Regions from separate parts of the Paenibacillus sp. 2KB_22 genome, predicted to be linked through region 4. Evidence: predicted binding sites of a transcription regulator. Region 4 holds the regulator's gene; each other region holds the start of a gene.
The links. Region 4 encodes Rex, which represses fermentation and respiration genes when NADH is low (regulators of the CRP and FNR family bind a similar motif). Its sites were predicted from a motif close to TTGTGAAATATTTCACAA; they were not measured.
Positions count from the first base shown of each region.

Region 1: the regulator Rex is predicted to act here: its motif matches at 1,553-1,570, upstream of nadA (quinolinate synthase NadA).
Region 2: the regulator Rex is predicted to act here: its motif matches at 1,228-1,245, upstream of pflB (formate C-acetyltransferase).
Region 3: the regulator Rex is predicted to act here: its motif matches at 1,941-1,958, upstream of AB4111_RS12510 (L-lactate dehydrogenase).

Region 1 is NZ_JBFRHG010000011.1:18,342-21,562, reverse strand. It holds gene ftsH (ATP-dependent zinc metalloprotease FtsH) at 1-1,343, shown strand, start outside; gene nadA (quinolinate synthase NadA) at 1,642-2,580, shown strand; gene nadB (L-aspartate oxidase) at 2,616-3,221, shown strand, end outside.
Region 2 is NZ_JBFRHG010000002.1:911,796-915,016, reverse strand. It holds gene adhE (bifunctional acetaldehyde-CoA/alcohol dehydrogenase) at 1-387, shown strand, start outside; gene pflB (formate C-acetyltransferase) at 1,328-3,221, shown strand, end outside.
Region 3 is NZ_JBFRHG010000002.1:359,083-362,303, forward strand. It holds gene AB4111_RS12500 (hypothetical protein) at 64-273, opposite strand; gene AB4111_RS12505 (YCF48-related protein) at 418-1,695, opposite strand; gene AB4111_RS12510 (L-lactate dehydrogenase) at 2,032-2,961, shown strand.
Region 4 is NZ_JBFRHG010000002.1:683,904-687,124, reverse strand. It holds gene dinG (ATP-dependent DNA helicase DinG) at 1-1,234, shown strand, start outside; gene AB4111_RS13945 (redox-sensing transcriptional repressor Rex) at 1,453-2,106, shown strand; gene AB4111_RS13940 (amidohydrolase) at 2,093-3,221, shown strand, end outside.

The DNA of each region.
Region 1 (3,221 bases), on a different contig from region 4:
ACTTCGTTGAAATGTTTGTCGGTGTCGGTGCATCACGTGTACGTGATTTGTTTGAAAATGCGAAGAAAAATGCGCCATGTATCATCTTTATCGATGAGATTGATGCTGTAGGACGTCAGCGTGGTGCTGGTCTTGGTGGTGGTCACGATGAGCGTGAGCAAACACTCAACCAGTTGCTCGTTGAAATGGACGGTTTCGGAGCTAACGAAGGTATTATCATCGTAGCTGCAACGAACCGTGCAGATATTTTGGACCCTGCCTTGCTGCGTCCAGGACGTTTTGACCGTCAAATTACGGTTGACCGCCCTGATGTAAGAGGTCGTGAAGCTGTCCTGAAAGTACATTCCCGTAATAAACCACTGACTAAAGACGTGAAGATGGATATTATCGCGAAACGTACAACAGGCTTCTCTGGTGCAGATTTGGAGAATCTCTTGAACGAAGCGGCATTGCTAGCAGCACGTCGTAATCGTAAAGATATTTCCATGAAAGAAGTTGACGAAGCGATTGACCGTGTCATCGTTGGTACGGAGAAGAAAAGCCGTGTCATCAGTGATCGTGAGAAACGAATCGTTGCTTATCACGAAGCAGGCCATACCATTGTAGGATACTTCCTGGAACATGCTGATATGGTACATAAAGTGACCATTATCCCGCGTGGACGTGCGGGTGGATATGTAATCATGTTGCCAAAAGAAGACCGTATGCTGGTTACCAAGCAGGAACTGTTGGATAAAGTAACCGGACTTCTCGGAGGTCGTGTAGCTGAAGAATTGTTCATCGGAGAGATTGGTACTGGTGCATACAGTGACTTCCAGCAAGCGACAGGTATTGTTCGCAGCATGGTTATGGAATACGGTATGAGTGAGAAATTGGGACCTATGCAATTCGGAAGTTCACAAGGACAGGTATTCCTAGGTCGGGATATCGGTCATGAACAGAATTACTCTGATTCCATTGCTTATGAGATTGATCAGGAAATGCAACGCTTTATCAATGAATGTTATGAGAAATGTAAGGACTTGCTTGTTAAACATTCAAAAGAGATGCATTTGATTGCTCAAACTTTGCTTGAGGTAGAGACTTTGGAAATGGATCAGATCAAGCAATTGATCGAAACTGGTTCCTTAACTCCAAAAGCAGAGAACGACAATGATGGTGAAGGCACACCAACTGAAGGCGGAGAGCCAATCATCGACAACATCGGTGATGTGCGTGTCCGTATTCAAGGTAAAGATGAAACGCCTGAGCCACCAGCCGGAGATATCCCAAACGAAGCTCCGAATCTGGAAAAGGGTAATAACAATAACCCGGATGATGGCGGAACGAAGCCAACGTCTTAATGCATAATACATCTGGCTAGGATAGCAGGTGAAATCAGGAGAGCCCTCGGGCTCTCTTTTTTTATCCATAATTTCAAAAGAGGATAGATACAGATAAACGGGAGTTAGATGGCGAACCAGTTAGCAAACAGGTGGTTAAGGCGCTGTACTGGGCCTTTTTCATTTATTGACAGAGTCGTGAACGTTGTGTAAATTAGTTGTTAAACCGCTTGTGATTCGTTTCTCAAGCGAAGTTAACGACTTAAGTAGCCCTACGAAACAGCGCATGACGCTGTCCCGATAAAGGAGAGGATCACAGGTGGAAGCTCTGGCTTTAGAGCGCAAGGCTGAGATGAACCGCGAGCTGCGTGAGCGGCTGATGGAATTGAAGAAGGAACGTAATGCCATTATTCTTGCCCATTATTATCAACGTGATGAAGTACAGGAGGTTGCTGACTTCCGCGGAGATTCGTTTCTGTTAGCCCAGAAGGCAGCACAAACAGATGCAGATGTGATTGTTTTCTGTGGTGTTCATTTTATGGGTGAAAGCGCTAAAATTCTGGCGCCGAACAAAACAGTTATTATTCCGGATGAACGTGCGGGCTGCCCGATGGCAGATATGGTGAACGTGGATGGACTACGCAGATTGAAAGCACAACACCCTAACGCCAAGGTTGTTACTTATATCAATTCCTCGGCTGAGATTAAGGCTGAGACTGACATCTGTTGTACTTCAGCGAATGCGGTTCGGGTTATTCAATCGGTGGATTCCGACGAAATTATCTGGGTACCTGATAAAAACCTGGGACATTATGTGCAGCAGCATACAGATAAGAAAATGATTATCTGGGAAGGTTACTGCAACACGCATGATATGCTCACAGTCAAAGATGTGGTGGAGATGAGAGCCAAGCATCCAAATGCAGAGTTTGTTGTTCATCCAGAGTGTCGACCTGAGGTTGTAGAGATGGGTGATTTTGTAGGCAGCACAACAGCTATTCTGGAGTATTGCAAAAATTCATCAGCGAAGGAATTTATCGTAGGTACCGAAGACGGTACAGGATATCAGCTTCGTCTAGATAGTCCGGATAAACAGTTCCACTTTGCTACCAAGTTCCTCGTATGTCCCAACATGAAGGTGAACAACTTGAAGAAACTGGTGAAATGCCTGGAAACGATGAAGCCGCAAATCTACGTGCCACCGGCTGTTGCCGACAAAGCCAGAGAATCACTAGAGCGCATGTTGTTGGTAAAATAGGATGCGCTACTCTTGCTCCAAGACAGGTGAATAACATGATACCGCAATATTTAGTTGATTTTGATCTGTCTACGCTACCCATGGTAGAGACGGATGTACTGGTTATAGGCTCAGGGATTGCTGGTTTGTTTACTGCCATTAAGGCAAGTGAGCAACAACGTGTATTAATGATCACGAAGAAGTCATTACTTGAAAGTAACACCAGATATGCGCAGGGAGGAATCGCTGCGGTTATTGCTGAGGATGATTCACCTGCATACCACTTGCAGGACACACTTGTTGCAGGAGCGGGCTTATGCCGCTCCGAGGCGGTAGAGGTATTGGTGAATGAGGGTCCAGACGGAGTGAAGGAACTGATTCGCCTGGGTACTTTGTTTGATCTGGAGAACGGCGAGTTGGCATTGACGCAGGAAGGTGCGCATAGCCACCGCCGTATTTTGCATGCCAACGGGGATGCCACGGGATATGAGATTGTACGTGCACTTGCTGTCGAAGTGAATGAGCATCCAGGGATTGAAGTATGGGATGAGCATTTTGTTGTTGACCTGATTACAGAGCGAGGGGAATGCATTGGCGCACTGGTTCAGAAGGATGACGGATCGCAAGTATTCGTGAAGGCACAGGCAACTGTTCTTTGTTCT
Region 2 (3,221 bases), 230 kb from region 4:
CACGGACGCACCAATGCGATCCTGATGCCGCACGTTATTCGTTACAACGCGAAAAAACCGACCAAATTTGCATCGTTCCCGAAATATTCGCACTTTATAGCGGATGAGCGGTATGCCGAAATTGCCCGCATCTTGGGATTGCCTGCTCGCACAACAGAAGAAGGCGTAACCAGTCTTATCAATGCCATTCGCAAACTGAACAAAACATTGGGCATTGAAGAATCGTTCCAGGAAATCGGATTTGATGCCAAAGACTTTGAAGCACATGTAGATTATCTGGCTGACCGTGCCTTCGAAGACCAATGTACAACCGCCAATCCGAAGTTGCCGTTGGTAACTGAACTGGCTGATGTATACCGCAACGCTTTCTACGGAAAGTTTGAATAACAAATCTAGAACGAAGCGTGACTTACGGCAAGAAGATCAGGGTTCCCCGAGAGGGGAGCCCCGATTGCCGTCTTTCACACATAATGAGAGGGCAGAAAAACAGAAGAGTGAAGCACCTGTTTTTCAGGTTTTATTCTAAGATTTAGTTTGCTCCGAGCATAGAGGAGCAAAGGGCTCTAAAGAGATGGCATGGAATCCGTGACGTGGCTGTTTGAGTCAGATGTTCGCACAATAACGAGAGGGCAGAAAAACAGAAGAGCGAGTATCTGTTTTTCAGGAAATGGTCCTAAGTCCTTGTTTGCTCCGAGCATAGAGGAGCAAAGGGTTCTAAAGAGGTGGCATGGAATCCGTGACGTGGCTGTTTGAGCCAGATGTTCACACAATAACGGAGAGGGCAGAAAAACAGAAGAGCGAAGCACCTGTTTTTCAGGAAATGATCAAAGTCCTTGTTTGCTCCGAGTTTAAGGGAGCAATGGTCCTAAAGAGGTTACACGGAATCCGTGATGAGGTTGTTTGATCCAGATGTTCACACAATAACGGAGAGGGCAGAAAAAACTGAAGAAGCGGAGCGTTCGCCTTTATCCCCGGATTTTCCCCTTTGAAATATAACATTGAAAAAATCCGGGGATAACAGCGATCGGAAGTTGTTCTGCCCGCGCAGTGGCTAAGTGTGAATCTAAAGAGGGTTCAATAGGACACAGCGCAGGTGGAGTGAGTTAGTTCACTGACTTTGTGACAAAAATCACAGATGATGAAAGCCCCAAGTCGTATACTGAAAATGTAAGAAAAACATTCATTCCGCGGTTCCGGTTCCCAAGTAGAGAGAACATGTTCCGGTTTATGTGAAACAATTCACATTAATCGCGGCTCTGGGCACACAATGATACGAATGAAGCAAGATGTTATGTGTCCAGAAATCCAAATTAGTGGAGGGATTACGATGTCGGTGATTGAAAAAGATGTCAAACAACAAACAGGCTGGAGAAACTTTACCAAAGGAACATGGACCAAATCCGTAGATGTGAATGATTTTCTGGCACACAACTTGTCTCCGTATTACGGTGATGAAGCATTTCTCGCAGATGCAACCCAGAATACCAAAGAATTGTGGGAGATCGTATCTGATCTGACCAAAAAAGAACGGGATAACGGCGGTGTCCTTGACGTTGATGTGAACACACCAGCGACTATTGTTTCTCACCAACCAGGTTATCTGGATCAATCCAAAGAGCAGATCGTCGGCGTTCAGACCGATGCTCCGTTCAAACGTTCCATTCAACCAACAGGCGGAATCCGGATGATGATTGATGCATGTGAAGCATATGGCTTCGAATTGCCTCAAGGCGTCATTGATATATTTACGAACATTCGCAAAACACATAACCAGGGTGTATTCGATGCTTATACTTCCGATATGCGTGCAGCGCGTAAAGCAGGAATTATTACAGGTCTGCCAGATGCTTACGGCCGTGGCCGGATCATCGGTGACTATCGTCGTGTAGCTTTGTACGGGGTAGACTTCCTGATCCGTAACAAAAAAGGCGAATTGAACGCACTTGAAGTTGATGTCATTGATGAAGATGTCATTCGTCTGCGGGAAGAATTGTCTGAGCAGATTCGTGCATTGCAAGAATTGAAGCAATTGGGCGAAATGCACGGGTTCGATATTTCCTTGCCAGCGACTACAGCGAAAGAAGCATTCCAATGGTTGTACTTCGGTTATCTCGCTGCCATCAAAGAGCAGAACGGTGCTGCGATGTCCCTGGGACGTGTATCTTCTTTCCTGGATATCTACATTGAACGTGACCTGCAAGAAGGCATTCTGTCCGAAGAACAGGCTCAGGAACTCGTTGACCATTTCGTAATGAAACTGCGGATTGTCAAATTCCTGCGTACACCGGATTACAACGAACTGTTCAGTGGAGATCCAACGTGGGTAACGGAGTCCATCGGTGGTATGTCTGTAAATGGTGAAACACGCGTAACCAAAAACAGCTTCCGTTTCCTGCATACGCTGCACAACCTGGGACCTGCACCAGAGCCGAACCTGACTGTACTATGGTCCACGAAACTTCCGGAAGCGTTCAAAGATTATTGCAGTAAAGTATCGATTGAAACAAGTTCAATCCAGTATGAAAATGATGACCTGATGCGTCCGATCTACGGTGACGATTACGGTATTGCTTGCTGTGTATCGGCTATGAAGATCGGGAAACAAATGCAATTCTTCGGTGCTCGTGCCAACTTGGCAAAAGCTCTCCTCTATGCGATCAACGGTGGTCGTGACGAGAAATCCGGAGCACAGGTCGGACCGGAGTATCCTGCCATTACAAGCGAAGTACTGGATTACAATGAGGTCATGAAACGTTTCAAACCAATGATGGAGTGGCTCGCGAAGTTGTATATGAACACCCTCAACGTCATTCACTACATGCACGATAAATACAGCTATGAGCGTATCGAAATGGCATTACATGACCGTGACATTGTACGTACGATGGCTTGTGGTATCGCGGGTCTCTCGGTTACAGCAGATTCACTGAGTGCAATCAAATATGCCAAAGTAAAACCAATCCGTAACGAACAAGGCATCGCGGTTGATTTCGAAATCGAAGGAGACTTCCCTTGTTACGGTAACAATGAAGATAGCGTGGACAGCATTGCTGTTGAACTGGTTGAGAGCTTCATGGGCATGATTCGCAAACACAAAGCATACCGTAACGCAATACCAACACAATCCGTTCTTACGATCACATCCAACGTGGTTTACGGTAAGAAAACAGGGACTACACCGGACGGTCGTAAAGCAGGTGAACCATTTGCTCCAGGTGCGA
Region 3 (3,221 bases), 320 kb from region 4:
TAAGAAAGCCCCCTGTTGGGGGCAAAACGTTGATATATCAGATTTTTTGATCAGTTTCGATTACTAAGCGTACATTAGATCCATAAACCCACGGGTTACATCTCCACCTTCAGCTGGTTCGGGCTGGTCTGCCTGTGCATGTTCTGCCATGCAAGCCTTCACCGCTTCCTCTGTTGTACAACGATTGGCATCGTCACATGTGTAGCATAATTGAAGCATATATCTAGTTAATTCTTCCGCCTGCGTGAATTGAGTTTGACCGTTGGTTCTCATCTCCATCACTCCTTCTCTTGTTGAGTTAAATATATCATCTTTTAGATGTTATAATTGTGATTTATTTCACAATCTCAATCAAAAAGAAAGAAACCTTACGGCTCCTCACTTTCCCTATCTATTCACATCGATACCACTCTACATTTAAAGCACTTTCCAGTGTACACCGCCGTCCACCGTTTGCAGTAATAACGATCTTTTTGCATCCGTATTTTCAACTAATATCCAGCCTAGCTTGGAGGTAACCATCTGAATCTTCACAATCTCAGGATAGTCTTCGAAAATTTTCTCCAGTACACTGCTTGCAGGAAGAGCGTTCCATGTTTTGCCCGCATCCTTGGTGTGGTAGGTTATGCCCTTTTGCACAGCCCAACCTTCTAATGCGTTCAGAAATACTGGTGAAAGGTTACGATTTGCACCCGTTTGTTTGTTCAAAGTGAAATTAGACACCTTCCAGCTCTTTCCACCATCTGTGGTGAAAAAACCATTAAATTTCGTGCTCTCTCCTTGAGAGCAGGACATTGACATCCAGGCTGACTGTGCTTCACGTCCAAAAAATTGTGGTGGACTGATACTGAAATTACCACACCCGTTGAATTTGTTTCGATCAAAGAAAGATGGTCCAGCATTCCAGTTCTCTCCGCCGTCTGAGGTCACATACAACTTAGGTGTACCGAATTCAATCGCTGTCAGGAAACCATGCATCGGATCCGAGAAAGTCATACCTGTGGTGTAACCACGTCTGGAGATCTCTTCTGCTTCCTGTTTACCATCTTCATCACTGGATGACATCCGATCCCAGGTAATTCCACCGTCCTCGGTGAAGTACAGTTTCTTATCCTGTTTACCAATAGCGGTATCCACCGTGGTAAGTATCCAGCCTTTTTCAGGAGATACAAAGGAGATCGCTGTCACTTTATCCGTCTTGGACAGAGAAGACAGACTCCAAGTTACGCCCCCATTGTTGGTGCGAAGCACCATAGTATCGGTTCCACCCATACCTTCACGAACAATCCAACCATGTGTACGATCTACAAAATAAATGCTTTGTCCATATTTAGGATTAGCTGGAAATTGTACATTTTCCGAGGGTGATACATTGGTCCAGGTCTTTCCCTCATCCTGAGTATAGTACAAACGCAACGCATTCCGCGTCACCCCCCACGCCAATCCTCCGTTGTCATTGAGCAACTGAAAATCGGTCAAACGGGTCTGTATTTGGTACTTGGCCATATCTGCAGATTCAGTACTGTTCACAGGGGGAACGACAGTTAATGTCTGCCCTGTATTCCCGGCGTCCTCCTGCTGCTGCGGAGGTTCTGCTTCCGGAGGTTGATCTGAGTCGGTGCATGCAGCCAATAAGGCTGCTATGCCAATAGACAGCAAAGCTGTCTGCGCGATTTTGATCCATTGCAAACGCAAGTGGGTTCCACCTCTCTCATCCAATATACAGGCGCGCATGCCTGTCCTATGGCATTTTATTTACGATTCATCAGAATCCACTGCTCCTATTCTACCACAAACCTTGTGTAAAAGGCTCATTGCCCACTCTTGGGCTGCCCACTCCCTTTTTCCAACTGAAGCTCTGGGCTAGGTGTTGCACATTTATTACCATTAATTTCATCCTAAACTGTTTTTCGACGGAATAATTGGTAAAAAGACATGAAATGTGAACTATTTTATAGACAGCACTCGCTTTCTATTCTCTAATCCCTTAATATGGATGGGAGTATAACCCAAAAAGGAGAGGATATGAACATGACAAATAGTGCAGCTCTGAAACCAAGTCGTGTCGTGATTGTAGGCATGGGTGCGGTGGGAACAACAACGGGATACACGCTAATGTTGAGACAGCGTTCGTCCGAGTTGGTATTTGTGGATGTGAATCATGATAAGGCAACCGGCGAAATGCTGGATATGAACCACGGTCTTCCGTTTACGGGAGGCGTGAAAGTATGGGCTGGCGATTATTCCGACTGCAAAGATGCAGATATCATTATTATTACAGCAGGTGCCTCCCAGAAACCGGGCGAAACCCGGATTGATCTGCTGAAGAAAAATGCAAGCATTTTCAAAGATATTATTGAGCGTATTACTGAAGTGAATTCTCATGGTATTTTGCTTATTGCAACCAATCCTGTAGATATTTTGTCCTATACTTCATGGAAACAAAGCGGATGGCCTGCTTCCCGCGTCATCGGTTCAGGTACATTGCTCGATAGCGCACGTTTCCGTTACCTCATTGGTAAGAATAAAGGGATCGACCCACGTAGTATTCACGCCCACATTATTGGTGAGCATGGTGATTCCGAAGTACCAGTATGGAGCCTGGCTAACGTTGCAGGAACTGATCTGGAATTGGATGAAGAAACACAGCAGGATATCTTCGACCGTACCAAAAATGCAGCGTATGAGATTATTAATGCCAAAGGGGCAACTTCCTATGCAATCGCCCTTGCTCTGGACCGCATTGTAGCTGCAATTCTCGGCAACGAAGGCTCTGTTCTGAACGTGTCCACGTTGCTTGAAGATTACAATGGCGTATCGGATGTTTATCTGGGCGTTCCATGCGTTGTAGATCGCAACGGTGTGCGCGAGATTCTGCCTCTTCCGTTGAATGAAACCGAGAAAGTGGCTTTCCAGGCATCTGCTAACAAATTAAAAGAACAAATCGCTGGATTGGAGTAATCCGACCACGTAATCATTCATATCGTGAACGATTAAGCATGTTAACCGTTGTGAATTAACATATCTGTCATACCCAAAGGGACCATTGGTGTCTTCCAGAGAGAAGATTCAGATGGTCCCCTTTGGTTTGATTTTGATTATAACTATGATTGTTCAACATTTAAGTTTACATAATATATATTATGTTAAAAACTTCACCCTCCACATGAAAACAAATAAAAGCCTGTCCCTAGGACAGACTTCTCTTCAGATTAAATAAG
Region 4 (3,221 bases):
TATGAGCGATGCCTTGTTCGGTCTGTTGCCTGAACGAAGTGATGCTTCACCGGGAGAGACAGGGCAATTTTCCCTGCGCCTGAAGGCATCTCAGAAACCTGCGAAATGGCAGGAGTTGCAGGATCTGGAGAACCAGATCTATGTGACTCTGGGGGATTTGGTTCGCAAAGGGGATAAATTGCTGCTTGAGGTGAAAGAGGATCAGGATGATTATCAATCGGATAGTCTGATTACGGACATTACAGGATTGCTGAAAGATCTGACCACATTGAAGGAGAATCTGCGATTCTTCATGCGTATGGATGATGCCAAAACGGTGTACTGGATGGAAGCCAGCGGTCAGTTCCGCAGTAAATCTCTTCAACTGTATGCCGTACCTGTAGATGTAAGTGCACAACTGAAGGATTTGTTCTTTGATAAAAAGAAAAGTGTTGTGCTTACCTCGGCTACGCTATCTGTAGATAAGTCATTCCAGTTCATGATTGAGCAGCTTGGCTTACAGGAAGCCTCCGAGAATAATCGGCTGTTAACGTCGATGCTTCCATCACCTTTCAATTATCGCGATCAGGCACTTCTAGTGATTCCCCGTGATTTCCCAAGTGTGAAAGGCAGTGTGGGTGATGCGCACTTTGTCAATATGCTGGTGCAATCACTCGCAGAGACCGCAATTGCCACGCGTGGACGCATGATGGTTCTGTTTACTTCATACAAGATGCTGCGACAGGTCTATGATCCGCTGAAGGAGGCACTGTCTGGTAACGACATCTCGTTGTTGGGCCAAGGTGTGGACAGTGGAAGCCGCTCCAAGTTGACTCGTAGGTTCCAGGATGCCAAAGCTACGGTACTCTTGGGCACAAGCAGCTTCTGGGAGGGTGTAGATATCCCGGGAGAAGCACTGACCTGTCTTGCTATTGTGCGCCTGCCTTTCCAGCCGCCGAATCATCCGTTGGTGGAAGCCAAGAGTGAGTTGCTCCAGGAGCAAAAGAAAAATCCATTCATGAAACTGTCTGTGCCGCAAGCGGTCATTCGTTTCAAGCAAGGATTTGGCCGATTGGTGCGTACTGCGAAGGACAGAGGTATTGTCATTGTTTATGATACACGTGTGATCGAAGCGTACTATGGCAAATTCTTTTTATATTCATTACCTGGTCCCAAAATGGAGCATATGCTCACGGAGCAGATGGTTCCACGAATTACCGAGTGGTTAGAAAAACCTGTTAATGAACAAGAATAATGGTTGTTTTGTTCGTTATATCATTGCATGACACTATCGTTTGGCGTTAAACTTTATTAGATATTTCCGTTTCCGATTAAAGCAGTTGCACGTAAGAACTTATAACCTAAATTACAAGGAGCATTCTGTATAAAATGTCACGTCTATCTTGGAGTTTATACAGAATGCTCATCTTTTCATCTATTATTTTATCGTGGCATTGGTAAGGGGGAGCAAGAATGAAATCGGATAAAATTTCGGAAGCGGTGGTACGACGTCTGCCTGTATACTTGCGCTATTTGAACGAGTTGCATCAGCGTGAGGTGGCTACTGTTTCTTCTCAAGAGCTTGGACAGAGGCTGGATCTGAATCCGGCCCAAATTCGAAAAGACCTGGCTTACTTCGGTGATTTTGGTCGAAAAGGGATCGGGTATGATGTATCCTATTTGATCGAGAAAATTCGTCACATTCTCAAAATTGATCAGCAAATTAATGTAGCTCTGGTAGGCGCGGGTAACCTCGGACAGGCCTTGTCCAACTACAACGCATATCTGAAAGACAACATGAAGATTGTTGCTGTATTCGATGCATATGGACCGAAGATTGGTAGTCAAATCAACAGTTTGACGGTAAAACCAATGAATGAATTGACGGAATCGGTTAAGACGGATAACATCCGCATCGGGATTATTACAGTTCCGGATACGGAAGCTCAAAATGTAGCCGATCAGCTTATTGAATCCGGAATCGAAGCGATTCTTAATTTTGCACCAACCATTCTAAAAACACCGCCACATATCCGCATTCACCATGCTGACTTTACAACGGATCTGCTTAGTTTGGCCTATTACTTGGAGACTGGAAAGGACGACGAGGAAGATGACAACAAATAGATGGGTAATTCACAACGGCAAATTTGCTGTTAATGAAGGTACAACATGGAATGTGGTTCATGGATACATGGTTGTCGAGAATGACAAGATTGTGCATATTGGTGAGACATTGCCGGATGGAGACGAAAATTGTACCAAAGTGGATGGAAAAGGATTGTTCTTCCTGCCGGGTCTGATCAATACGCATGGTCATGCAGCGATGTCGTTGCTCAGAGGGCACGGAGACGATCTTGCGTTGCAAGTATGGTTGCAAGAAAAAATGTGGCCGATGGAAGCGAAAATGACTTCACAAGACGTATATTGGGGAACCTCGCTATCCGTGCTTGAAATGTTGAAAGGCGGAACTACAGCTTTCCTGGACATGTATGATCACATGGATCAAGTTGCCAAAGTTGTGGAACAATCCGGCGTTAGAGCAGCACTGGCACGTGGTGTAATCGGGCTGTGTTCGGAAGAAGAGCAATTGCGGAAGCTGGAGGAGTCGGCAGCGTTTGCACGTGAGTGGAATGGACAAGCAGATGGTCGCATCACAACCGTAATCTCGCCACACGCACCATATACATGCCCTCCTGACTACATAGAGAAGCTTGTACAGGTCGCAAATGACCTTAACCTTCCTCTGCATACACATATGTCGGAAACGCTGCGTGAAGTGGAGCAGAACGTTACAGACTACGGACTGCGTCCTGTGGCACATCTGGAGAAACTGGGCTTTTTCTCCCGTCCATCCCTGGTTGCACATGCGGTCCATCTGAATGATGAAGAGATTGAAATTTTGGCCCGCCATGATGTGGCTGTATCCCATAACCCGGGAAGTAACCTGAAACTCGCTTCCGGTGTTGCGCGGGTACCTGCGTTGCTGAAAGCAGGAGTTACCGTGTCACTCGGAACAGACGGACCGGCAAGCAACAACAATCTGGATATGTTTGAGGAAATGAGACTGGCTGCATTGATCCACAAAGGTGTGTCTGGTGATCCGACGGCAGTGCCAGCGGGCGAAGCGTTACTACTCGGAACTTCATATGGTGCTAAATCCATCTTCCTGAACAATACCGGAGCGCTTCAGGTAGGCATGAAGGCTGATTTCATCGCCCTGGACATTGAACAGGCACACT